DNA from 3 places in the Mesorhizobium sp. WSM4830 genome. Region 2 is predicted to be linked to each of the others. Evidence: predicted binding sites of a transcription regulator. Region 2 holds the regulator's gene; each other region holds the start of a gene.
What was found. Region 2 encodes PhoB, which activates phosphate uptake and scavenging genes when phosphate is short. Its sites were predicted from a motif close to TGTCATNNANCTGTCAT; they were not measured.

Region 1 (4,218 bases), on a different contig from region 2:
CGCCGGCCAACGCATCATCATCTCGAATATCGTTGGCAATCCCGGCGACGCCGACGGCAATGGATATCTGTCGGTCCTGTCGATGGACGGCAAGATGGTTACGAAACATTGGACCGACGGCATGGACGCGCCCAAGGGCATGGCGATTGCCGACGGCAAACTCTACGTCGCCGATATCACCCATGTGCGCGTCGTCGATCTCGCAAGCGGCAAGCTAACATCGACGATCGACGTGCCGAACGCCGTCTTCCTCAACGACATGACCGCCGACGCGTCCGGCAAGGTCTACGTCACGGACATGCTTGCCGACACGATCTATCGTATCGACGGCGACCGGCCGGAACTGTTCGTCAGGGATGCGGCGCTTGCTTCGCCGAATGGCATCTTCGCCGATGGCGGCCGGCTGATCGTCGCTTCGTGGGGCAAGGGCATCAAGCCCGACTTCAGCACCGCGGAGCCGGGCGGCCTGCTCTCGGTTGATCTCGCCACCAAGGCAATTGCGCCACTGCCCGGCGCGGAAAAATTCGCCAACCTCGATGGCGTCGTTGTCATCGGCGGCAGCGTCTACGCCACCGCGTATATGACCGGCACGCTCTACCGCTACAAAGCCGGCGGCACGCCGCAGGTGGTTGCGACGTTCAAGCCGGGCAGCGCCGACATCGGCACCGACGGCAGGTCGACCCTCTTCGTGCCGCTGATGAATGAGGGCGAAGTCGCAGCGTTGGGCCTCGACTAAGCCAGCCATCGGCTCAGGCGGCGGGCGCGGCTTTCTTCAACTGCGCCCGCGCATCCGTGATCGAGGCGGCATAAGTCACCAGCGGCCGCTTGACGCCGTGGTTGATCAGCATGCGGCGTGTCTGCGGTGAAGCGCCTGATTATTATGATGGTTCAAGAATCATCTTGCATACTTGAAACATGCAGCACTCTTTGCCAGCCGATGCGCTGTCATGCTACAAACCTCGGCATCGTTTGGCGGAACATCCATTGCGGCACCGATTTCACAGGCACGACTTCAAAAAGGATAAGCAGGTGAAGATATTCAAAGCGATGGCGACCTCGACAGCCTTGCTGTCGATGGTTTGCCTGTTGGCAGGCTGCGGCCATGGCCTGATCAACAGGCTGATTTGACCGCAAAAGCACTGACATGAGTCAGGTGCCGTCGGCCCGCCCAAGCCATCGCTGCAGGAACCGTGCCGCAAGCCAGCATAGCATCGCCCAGGCAAAGCCGGCGCACCAGCCGGCCAATACGTCGGACGGCCAGTGGACGCCGAGATAGATGCGGCTGATGCCGACCACCACCGTCGTCAGCACCGCCAGCCCGAGCACATAGATCTTCGTTGTCCGCCCGGGCAAAAACCGCGCCGCCATGCTGCCCAGCGTCAAATATGTCACCGCCGACAGCATGGCGTGGCCGCTCGGGAACGAAAGCGATGCCACATCGGCGAGATGCGAGACCAGGTCGGGGCGCGGCCGGTCGATATCGAATTTCAGCACGCTCGACAGGAGCTGGCCGCCCGCTACCGCGACGAACATGAGAAGCGCCGCGCCTGGCCTGCGGATAAGGAGCAGATAGACGATCATTGCTGCCGTAATCAGCACCAGCACGCTGGCGCTGCCGAGGCTGGTGATGTCGCGCATCGCTCCTTCCAGCCACGCTGGTCCGATCGGATTGTCGGGCTGGCCGGCCTTGCGGAAGGCAAGCAGGATTTCGGTATCGAAGGCATGCGGCGTGGTGGCCCGCGCCATCTCCATCAGCTCCTCGAACCCCCACAGCCCGCCGGCAATGACCAGCCCGGCCAGCAGAACCGGGAACTCCAGCCAGTTGCGCAGTCTGCTTGCAACCTTCTTCATCGGCCCGATCGCAGTTACAGCCTCTGCAGATAGGGCCCGAGCGTGATCAGCGCCACCGCTGCGATGGCAAGCACGATGCCGGTTGCCTGTAACGCATTGACGCGCTCGCCGAAGAAGACCAGCGCCACCACATTCACCGACACCAGCTGGATCACCGCCGACAGGCTGAACGACACCGACATGCCGAATTCACGGATCAGCCTCAGCATGATCAGATTGCCGAGCGAATAGAGCGCCAACGTCAGCACGATCTTGCCGAGGCTCGGCGCCAGCCCCCACTGTTTTGCAGCCATCGCCGCCAGCAGGAAGATCACCGTCGAAACGCAGAGCTGCCCAAGTCCCCAGAAACTCACTCTTTGTTCCTCCCGATGCGGTCCCTACGCGCCTGCCGCAGCTCTTGTTTCCGAAGCGCCGGTCGCGGTCAAGCGGGGCTGATGCTGGATACGAAATCGCAGGTGGCAATTAGCCGGCATGTCATCAAACTGTGACCTGCCGGCGATACCGGACTGGCCAGGCAACACGCTCCAGCAATCTATCCAGCCAGAGGCAGGCCCCCCATGACTGAACAGCGCTCGACCGAACATCGCATCCCTGACGCTCATTTCCGCACCAGCCTGCTCGAGGAAAACGATGGGCCAGGAGCCAATCCCACCGACAACCGCACGATGGGTGAGATCATCGCCGCGCGGTTCTCGCGCCGCGGCTTCCTCAAGGGCTCGCTTGCCGTCTCGGCCATAGCCGCTACCGTCAGGCCGCTGGCGCTGATCACCGTCGACAACGCCCGCGCCGCCGAAGGCTCCGCCTTCGCTTTCGACGAGCTCGAGGCCGGCATCGACGACAAGCATCACGTCGCACCCGGCTATGACGCCGACGTGCTGCTGCGCTGGGGCGACCCGCTGTTCGCCGATTCGCCCGAATTCGATCCGACAAAACAGTCGGCAGAAGCCCAGGCCAGACAATTCGGCTACAACAACGACTATGTCGGTTATATCCCGATCGACGGCTCGGCCGAGCACGGCCTGCTGGTCGTCAACCACGAATACACCAATCCGCACCTGATGTTTCCGGGCCTCGTCACCATCGTCGATGGCAAGGCCAAGCAGGCGCCCCTCAGCAAGGAACAAGTCGACGTCGAGATGACCGCGCATGGCGGCACCATCGTCGAGATCCGCAAGGTATCAGGCAAATGGCAGGTCTTTCGCAACGGCAAGCTGAACCGCCGCATCACCTCCAATACCGAGATTGCGCTCTCCGGCCCCGTCGCCGGCCACGACCGCGTCAAGACCAGCGCCGATCCGACCGGCACGAAGGTCATCGGCACCGTCAACAATTGTGCCGGCGGCGTCACGCCATGGGGCACCTATGTCATGGCCGAGGAGAACATCCACGGCTATTTCTCGGGCGAGCTGCCGCAGGGCCATAAGGAAGCCGCCAATTACAAGCGCCTCGGCATTCCCGAAGGTGCCTATGAATGGGCTGCGCATTACGACCGTTTCGACATCGGCAAGGAGCCGAACGAGCCGAACCGCTTCGGCTGGATCGTCGAGGTCGACGTCCAGGATCCGACTTCGGCGCCGAGGAAGCGCACCGCGATGGGGCGCTTCAAACATGAGGGCGCCGAATCGATCGTCGCCAAGGACGGCCGTGTCGTCTTCTATCTCGGCGACGACGAGCGCTTCGACTATGTCTATAAGTTCGTCACCACAGGCAAGTTCAACCCGGACGATCGCGCCGCCAACATGGATTTGCTCGACGACGGCACCTTGCATGTCGCCAAGTTTGCCGACGACGGTTCGGTCGAATGGCTGCCGATCGTCTTCGGCCAAGGGCCGCTGACGGCGGAGAACGGCTTTGCCAGTCAGGCCGACGTGCTGATCGAAACGCGCCGCGCCGCCGACCTGCTCGGCGCCACCAAGATGGACCGCCCGGAAGACATCCAGCCCAATGCCACCAACGGCAAGGTCTATGTCATGCTGACCAACAATTCGAAGCGCAAGGCCGATCAGGTCGACGCCGTCAACCCGCGTGCCGAAAATGCCTTTGGCCACATCATCGAGATCGTCGAGGACGGCGGTGATTTCACCGCGACAAAGGGCAGGTGGGAAATCCTGCTGAAATGCGGTGACCCCTCGGTTGCCGCTGTCGGCGCCACCTTCTCGACCGCAACCACCGCCAATGGCTGGTTCGGCATGCCGGACAATTGCGCGGTCGATTCGGCCGGCCGCCTCTGGGTCGCTACCGACGGCCAAGGCCCGAAAGCCACCGGCCGCACCGATGGTCTGTGGGCTGTCGATACGGAAGGGCCGGCGCGGGCGACATCAAAGCTGTTCTTCCGCGTGCCGATCGGCGCCGAAATGTGCGGTCCCT
Region 2 (4,218 bases):
CGGATCGACGCCCGTACGGGAGCCTGACCGATGTCGACATCCTCATCGCTCCACAGCCGCCGCAAAGCCAGGAATTCGGTGATGATGGCGCTTTGCGTCGTCGCTGCCGGTATCGGGCTTGCCTGGCTGGCGCTCATCCTCGGCGCACTGGTCTATAAGGGCACAGCCGGGCTTTCGTTCGCGGTCTTCACCGAGATGACGCCACCACCCGGCGAGGCGGGCGGCCTGCTCAACGCCATCGCCGGCAGCCTGCTGATGACGATCATCGCGGTTGTCGTCGGCACGCCGATCGGCGTGCTGGCGGGAACCTACATGGCCGAGTATGGACGTTTCTCGCGCATCACCACCGTCGTCCGCTTCATCAACGACATCCTGTTGTCGGCGCCGTCGATCATCATCGGCTTGTTCGTCTATGAATTGATGGTGCGGCCAATGGGGCATTTCTCGGCCATTGCCGGTGCCGTGGCGCTTGCCATCCTGGTCATTCCGGTGGTCGTGCGCACCACCGAAGACATGCTCAACCTGGTACCGAACGCGTTGCGCGAAGCCGGCGCCGCGATCGGCGCGCCGCGCTGGGTGGTGATCCGTTCGGTCGCCTATCGCGCCGCATTGTCCGGCATCGTTACCGGCATATTGCTGGCGATAGCACGCATTTCCGGCGAGACGGCGCCGCTGCTCTTCACTGCGCTCAACAACCAGTTCTGGTCGAGCAATATCAACGCGCCGATGGCCAGCCTGCCGGTGACCATCTTCCAGTTCGCTCTCAGCCCTTACGAGGAATGGCAGCAGCTGGCGTGGACCGGCGCACTCATAATCACCCTGACGGTTCTGGGCTTGAGCATCCTCGCCCGCAGCCTTACCGGACGCAGAGAGGACAGATGACGCAGATGTTGTCCCCAGACATGACGATGACCGAAACGGTCGCCGAGAAGACGAAGATCGAGGTCAAGAACCTCAACTTCTACTACGGCCAGAGCAAGGCGCTGAAGGACATTAGCCTGTCGCTGCCCGAGCGCAGTGTCACGGCCTTCATCGGCCCATCGGGCTGCGGGAAATCGACGCTGCTGCGTGTGTTCAACCGCATCTATGAGCTCTACCCGAAACAGACGGCCGAGGGCCAGGTGCTGCTCGACGGCAAGAACATTCTCGACCGGTCGCAAGATCTCAATCTGCTGCGCACCAAGATCGGCATGGTGTTCCAGAAGCCGACGCCGTTCCCGATGTCGATCTACGAGAACATCGCCTTCGGCGTCAGGCTCTACGAGAACCTCGGCAAGTCCGAGATGGACGGCCGCGTCGAACAGGCGTTGAAGCGCGCCGCGCTGTGGAGCGAGGTCAAGGACAAGCTCAACGCCAGCGGCTTGAGCCTGTCCGGCGGCCAGCAGCAGCGGCTCTGCATCGCCCGCACCGTGGCGGTGAAGCCGGAAGTCATTCTGCTCGACGAACCGGCGTCCGCACTCGACCCGTTGTCGACCGCAAAAATCGAGGAGCTGATCGACGAATTGCAAGCCGACTACACGATCGTCATCGTCACCCACAACATGCAGCAGGCGGCGCGCGTGTCGCGCCAGACCGCCTTCATGTATCTGGGTGAACTGGTCGAGTTCGACCGGACCGAGAAGATCTTCACGTCGCCCCGAGAGAAGCGCACGCAGGATTACATCACCGGCCGCTTCGGCTGAGCCGTTCCGATCATGCATATGAGGACAGGACCATGGGCGAACACACAGTCGCTTCTTTCGACGAGGATCTCGAGCAGATCAGCAAGCTGATCCGCGACATGGCCGACCTCGCCGGTTCGATGGTCGGCGGGGCGACCAAGGCCCTGTTGAATTCCGACAACGTGTTGGCGCAACGCGTCGTTTCCGACGACGCCATCATGGATGCGCGTCAACGCGAACTGGACGACCGCGCCATCACCCTGATCGCCAAACGCCAGCCGATGGCCCACGATCTCCGCCATGTGGTCGGAGCGATCCGCATGGCCGGCGACCTCGAACGCATCGGCGACCTTGCCAAGAATATCGCCAAGCGTGTGAGTGCGGTCGGCCTCAGCGTCACGCCGCGCGACTTGTCGCATTCCATCGACGCGATGGCGCAGCTGGTGCTCATCCAGGTGCAGGGCGTTATCGAGGAATATGCTGCAGGCGATGCGGCCGCGTTGGCCAAGCTGCGTGCCGCCGACGAGCGCATTGACGTCAAATACACGTCCGTGTTCCGCGAGCTGTTGACCTACATGATGGAAGATCCGCGCAACATCACTGCTTGCACGCATCTGCTGTTCTGCGCCAAGAATCTGGAGCGGATCGGCGACCATGTCACCAACATCGCCGAAAATGCGTACTATGTGCTGACCGGCGAGCAATTGCCGGTCAATCGTCCGAAGCAGGACGAAACGACAATGTCCGCGCCGGTGACATGATGGGGGTGCCCAGCCGATGATCGCACCACGCATAATGGTGGTGGAGGACGAGGAGCCGTTGGGTGTGCTGCTCCGCTACAATCTCGAATCCGAAGGCTACCAGGTCGAGGTAGTGACACGCGGCGACGAAGCCGAGATCCGTTTACAGGAGAATGTGCCCGACCTTCTGGTGCTCGACTGGATGATACCAGCGGTTTCCGGCATCGAGCTCTGTCGTCGGTTGCGGGTGCGCCCCGAAACCGAGCGGTTGCCGATCATCATGCTGACCGCGCGCGGCGAGGAGAGCGACCGGGTGCGCGGTCTTTCGACCGGCGCCGACGACTATCTGGTCAAACCGTTTTCGACGCCGGAATTCATGGCCAGGGTCAAGGCGCTGCTGCGCCGCGCCAAGCCGGAAGTGCTGTCCAGCGTGCTGAAGGTCGGCGACATCGTGCTCGATCGCGAATCGCACAGGGTCTATCGCAAGAAGAGCGAGATCAGGCTCGGGCCGACCGAATTCCGGCTGCTCGAATTCATGATGCGGCATCCGGGCCGCGTCTTCTCGCGCAGCCAGTTGCTCGATAATGTCTGGGGCGAGACGATCTATATCGATGAACGCACCGTCGACGTGCATGTCGGGCGGCTGCGCAAAGCGGTCAACAACGGCCGCATGCCGGATGTCATCCGCACCATCCGCGGTGCCGGCTATGCGATCAGGGAAGATTGACCCGCCTGGTCAGGCGACGTTCTTTCGGACGCCGGGCCTCATTTGCGCGCCCGGCGCGAAAATCTCCTGGTCGACAAAGCTTAACGCCCGCATCGCGCAGCCTTCGCGGATCAGCGGCAATTCGTTTGGTTCGGTGTCGAAGGAGATCGAGCCGGAGTGCTGGCCACCGGCCGTCTGGGCGATTGCCTGGCGCAAGGCCGGCTCGATCAGATCGAAGGCGGCGGCACTGGCGCCCACCATCGCGACCGGTGCCGGATCGATCAGCGCAAACAGCGAGCCGAGACCGAAACCCAGCGCCTCGCCGGCCTTACGGTAGGCCTCGCGTTCCGGCCCATCCTTCTCGCGCGCCCGGGCCGCCAGTGCGCGCATGTCGGCGTCGCTGACGTCGGCGACCGGTTCGCTGTCTTCGCTCATCTGCCTGGCGTTGCGCCAGATGGCGTAGTTGCCGGCATAGGCCTCGATGCAGCCGCGCCGCCCGCAACGGCAGAGCGCGCCGCCCGGACGATGGATCATGTGGCCAAATTCGCCGCCCGAGGAATGCGTGCCGGTGAACAGTTCGCCCTTCAGCACCAGCCCCATGCCGATGCCATGCGAAAGCAGGATGGCGATGAAGTCGTCGCGATAGCGATCCGGATTGCGCCAGCGCAAAGCCACCGCCATCATGTTGCAGTCGTTCTCCACCGTTGCCGGGATGCCGAATTCGTCCTCCAGCATGTCGGCAAAGGCGATGTCGGTCTGCGGGGTGATCGGCGACCACAGCATGGCGCGTGCAGGGGAGTCGGTAATGCCCTGGATAGCCAGCGCGATGCGGGCGACACTGCGGACGTCAAGGTCTGGATCCTCAAGCCGGCGCCGGACGATGGCCATGCATTCACGGATCAACTCGTCGCGCGGCATGGTCAGCGTATCCAGCCGGCGCTGTTCCTCGGCGACCACCTGTCCAGCATAGTCGATGATGGCGGCCGACAGGAAATTCAGCGACAACACCACGGTCAGCACCGCCGCAGCTTCCGGGTTGAGGGCGAGGCCGACCTGCGGACGACCGCGTTTCAACGAAACAGGCTCACTTGCCTTGCTCTCGGCGAGGATG
Region 3 (4,218 bases), on a different contig from region 2:
TGCATCGCCTGCCGGCAAGGCAAGCCCAATTGCTGCGTCAGGATCGAGGTGCTCGGCGTCCACCGCGACGGCGCCATGTGCGAGCAGATCCTGGTGCCGGCGCAAAATCTTTATCCGGCAAACGGCCTGTCGCTGGCCGATGCCGCCGCCATCGAATTCCTGGCGATCGGCGCCCATGCCGTGCGGCGCTCGCTGGCTGATCCAGGTGCGCGCGCGCTGGTCATCGGCGCCGGCCCGATCGGGCTCGGCACGGCGCTGTTCGCCCGCATCGCCGGGCTCGACGTGACGCTGCTCGACATGAGTGCGGAGAGGCTGGGTTTCGCCGAAAGCGAACTCGGCTTCGCGACCCTCGACTGCTCGCGAGGCACCGCTGCCGACCTGGTGCGGGACGCAACCGGCGGCGATGGCTTCGACGTGGTGTTCGACGCCACCGGCAACACCCAGTCGGTGCAGTCGGCGTTCGCCCATGTCGCGCATGGCGGAGCGCTGGTCCTGGTCAGCGTCGTCAAGGACGACATCGCCTTTTCCGATCCCGAATTCCACAAGCGCGAGATGATGCTGATCGGCAGCCGCAACGCCCTGCGCGCCGATTTCGACCATGTCGCCGCCTCGATCCGCAACGGCGCGCTGCCGCTGGCGAAGCTCGTCACCCATCGCACTACGCTTGGCGAAACGCCGCACGACCTCGCCCGCTGGGCGCATGAGAAGTCCGGCCTGATCAAGGCTGTGATCGAGGTGGGGTCATAACATGGCAGGCGGTGAACCCGGCCCGAATTGACGACGCCCCGCGCAGGTCGACCCCCACTCCGTCTCGGCTTCGCCGAGCCACCTCTCCCCCGATCGACGGGGTAGAGGAAGGGTGCGAGCCTATTGCAGCCAACGCTCCTCAATCAGACTCCCTCCTTCTCCCGCCGTCAGCGGGCTCCCTTCCTCTCCCTCCGGAGGGGGGAGAGGTGGCTCGGCGAAGCCGAGACGGAGTGGGGGAAGGCGGTCCTCAAACGCCAAGCCGCTGATAAGTGAGCGCGACCGAGCTGGTATGATATTGGCGTGAGTCAAATAAATCACGGTCTCGCATAAGGCCGGCACTACCTACAGCGCCGACAGTTTGAGCTCGATCCGCTCGGCCGGGAAGCGCGACTCCGAAAACTGTATCGGCTGACCGTCGGGCGTGACGTTGACGGCGACGGTCACCAGCACGATGGCGCCGGGTTGCAGGTCGAGGTCCGCAAGGTCGGCGGCATCGGCATGGCGCGCCGACAGCACGGTCGATTGCCTGAGATAGTCGTCAATGCCGAAACGTGCCAGCGATGCGGTGATCGAACCGGTTTCCGCCATGGCGGCATCGATGCCGGCAAAGCGCCTGGCATCGAACCAGCCGGCAGCGCGGGACACCGGCATTCCATCGGCTTCGCCGCGCGTTTCCAGGCGTATCACATCGGCCCCCGTCGCAAGGCCTAAGCCCTCTGCGACACGACGGTTGGCCGGCTCGACCGACGACGCCAGCAAAGTGATATGCCGCTCGGACGCCTGTCCTTGCAATCCCTCGGAAAAGCGTGTGCGGGCGCCGATCGGATAGGACAGCCGCCTGCGCGACAGCACGAAGGTGCCGCGCCCCTGCTCCGCCCTGAGCACGCCCTCCTGCACCAGCGCTGCGATAGCGCTGCGCACCGTGTGGCGGTTGACGCCATAGCGTCCGGCCAACGCGATCTCCGGCGGCAGCGCGGCATTCTCGGGAAAATCGCCGACGGCGATTGAATGCAGGATCTGGTCGGCGATCTGTCGCCACAGCGCGACACCGCTGCGCCGCTCGATGCTGCTGGGCTGCCCGATCATTTCCGCCCCCGATCTTTTTGCCCCAGACATTTTCCTCGTGTCATGCACTCGTCATGGACACGCATTAGAAAATAGATATAATTTGTATAGTTGTCTATATCAATAGACAAGTTTTTGGTGACAAGGGACTGTTAACTATGCGAGGACGGGAAGCGCGAGAGCAGGCCGAGCGCAAGGCCGTGATGGCGACGCTGGCACAATCGGCCGGCGACGATATCGTCCGCCTGTGGGACGAAGCCGGCCTGCCTTCCGAAGCGGAGCTTCTGCGTGGCCCCGAAACCGGCCTGGTTACCGTGCGCGGCCGCATTGGCGGCGGCGGCGCGCCCTTCAATGTCGGCGAGGCGACGGTCACCCGTGCCACGGTGCGGCTGGCGTCCGGCCATGTCGGCCACTGCTATGCGCTCGGCCGCGACAAGCAGAAGGCAAGGCTGGCGGCAATCGCCGATGCGCTCTGGCAGGATCCTGCCCACCGCAACGAGGTCGAGACCAGGATCGTCGCGCCCTTGCAAGCGGCGCTGGCCAAGGCGCGTGACCAGCGCCGCGCCGAGACGGCGGCGACCAAGGTCGATTTCTTCACCATGGTGCGCGGGGAAGACTGATGGACGCTGCTGTGCAATCGATCGAAGGCGGCTTCGCCGATCCGGTATTCAACGCCCAGACGGTGTTCCGCGCCGTCATGGATGCAATGGCGCGGCCGGGCAGCGTGCAGCCGCTGCCGGCGCTCGCCCAACCCCCGTCGCCGCTGTCGGCCACCGCCGGCGCCGTTGCGCTGGCGCTATGCGACAACGACACGCCGCTCTGGCTCGACCCGGCTTTGCAGGGATCGGCAGCGGTGAAATCCTGGCTTGGCTTCCATACCGGGGCGCCGCTGGCCAACACCCCGGCCGACGCGCATTTCGCGCTGATCGCTTCGCCGGCCGAGATGATGGCGCTCGACGGGTTTTCGCAAGGCACCCAGGATTATCCCGACCGTTCCACGACGCTGATTCTCGGGGTCGGCGATCTCGTCTCCGGCGCTCCGCTGCTGCTCGAAGGCCCGGGCATCGAGAAGACGGCGACGATCGCGCCGGCGCAAATGCCGCGTCATTTCGTCGAGCAATGGAAGCAGAACAACCAGCGCTTTCCGCGTGGCGTCGACATCATCCTCGCCACGTCCGACGCGATTGCGTGCCTGCCGCGCACGACGCGCATCAAGACGATGGAGGCGTAGCATGTACGTTGCGGTAAAGGGTGGCGAAGCGGCCATTCGCAATGCTCACAAACTGCTCGCCGACCGCCGGCGCGGCGACCGTTCGGTGCCCGCACTTCGCCTCGACCAGATCGTCGAGCAGCTGGCGCTCGGCGTCGACCGGGTGATGAGCGAAGGTTCGCTCTACGACAGGGAATTGGCGGCACTCGCCATCGTCCAGGCGCGCGGCGACATGATCGAGGCGATCTTCCTGGTTCGCGCCTATCGCACCACGCTGCCGCGCTTCGGCTACACCGGGGCGATCGACACCGGCACGATGCTGGTCGAGCGACGGGTGTCGGCGACCTACAAGGACCTGCCCGGCGGCCAGTTGCTCGGCCCGACTTTCGACTACACCCACCGGCTGCTCGATCCCGAGCTTGCCGCCGGCGGCGAAGTCGCCGAACCGGAGCAGCGTGCCAGCGAGCCGGAAGCCATGCCGCGTGTCTCGGCGATCCTCGCCCGCGAAGGCCTGATCGAACCCGACGGCGACATGCCTGGGGATCATGTCCCCGGCGACATCACCCGCGAGCCGCTGGAATTCCCGATGGCGCGTGACATCCGCCTGCAGGCGCTGTCACGCGGCGACGAGGGGTTTCTGCTGGCGCTCGGGTATTCCACCCAGCGCGGCTACGCGCGCAACCATCCGTTCGTCGGCGAGGTTCGCATCGGTGAGGTCGAACTTGAACTCGATGTGCCGGAACTGCCCTTTGCCGTGCCGCTCGGCAGTATCCGCGTCACCGAATGCCAGATGGTCAACCAGTTCAAGGGCTCGGCCAAGGCGCCGCCGCAATTCACCCGCGGCTACGGCCTCGTCTTCGGCCAGAGCGAGCGCAAGGCGATGGCCATGGCGCTATGCGACCGCGCGCTGCGCGCCTCGGAGTTGGGTGAGGATGTCATCGCTGCCGCGCAGGACGAAGAGTTCGTCATCTCGCATTCCGACAATGTCCAGGCGACCGGCTTCGTCGAGCATCTGAAGCTGCCGCACTATGTCGACTTCCAGGCCGAACTCGACCTCGTGCGCCGCATGCGCGCCGAGCACGACGCCCGCGAAAATGCCGGCAAGGGCGAAGAGAAGAGGCAAGCCGCGGAATGACTTCAGTTAGCTCCACCACCGTGACTTCCCCCGTCTGGGGAATGGCCTCCGGATCCGCCGT

Region 1: a site for PhoB is predicted at 2,324-2,340, ahead of AC0L2Y_RS04195 (PhoX family protein). Genes of this name have one in related genera too.
Region 3: a site for PhoB is predicted at 1,872-1,888, ahead of phnF (phosphonate metabolism transcriptional regulator PhnF). Genes of this name have one in related genera too.

What each region holds. Positions count from the first base shown of each region.
Region 1 covers NZ_JBVVQI010000002.1:270,432-274,649, forward strand. The annotation lists gene AC0L2Y_RS04180 (SMP-30/gluconolactonase/LRE family protein) at 1-736, shown strand, start outside; gene AC0L2Y_RS04185 (phosphatase PAP2 family protein) at 1,150-1,851, opposite strand; gene AC0L2Y_RS04190 (hypothetical protein) at 1,866-2,204, opposite strand; gene AC0L2Y_RS04195 (PhoX family protein) at 2,409-4,218, shown strand, end outside.
Region 2 covers NZ_JBVVQI010000004.1:53,185-57,402, forward strand. The annotation lists gene pstC (phosphate ABC transporter permease subunit PstC) at 1-27, shown strand, start outside; gene pstA (phosphate ABC transporter permease PstA) at 31-882, shown strand; gene pstB (phosphate ABC transporter ATP-binding protein PstB) at 879-1,682, shown strand; gene phoU (phosphate signaling complex protein PhoU) at 1,715-2,422, shown strand; gene phoB (phosphate regulon transcriptional regulator PhoB) at 2,439-3,128, shown strand; gene AC0L2Y_RS07275 (ROK family protein) at 3,138-4,218, opposite strand, start outside.
Region 3 covers NZ_JBVVQI010000025.1:67,312-71,529, forward strand. The annotation lists gene AC0L2Y_RS26150 (zinc-binding alcohol dehydrogenase family protein) at 1-747, shown strand, start outside; gene phnF (phosphonate metabolism transcriptional regulator PhnF) at 1,090-1,833, opposite strand; gene phnG (phosphonate C-P lyase system protein PhnG) at 1,971-2,432, shown strand; gene phnH (phosphonate C-P lyase system protein PhnH) at 2,432-3,043, shown strand; gene AC0L2Y_RS26170 (carbon-phosphorus lyase complex subunit) at 3,045-4,157, shown strand.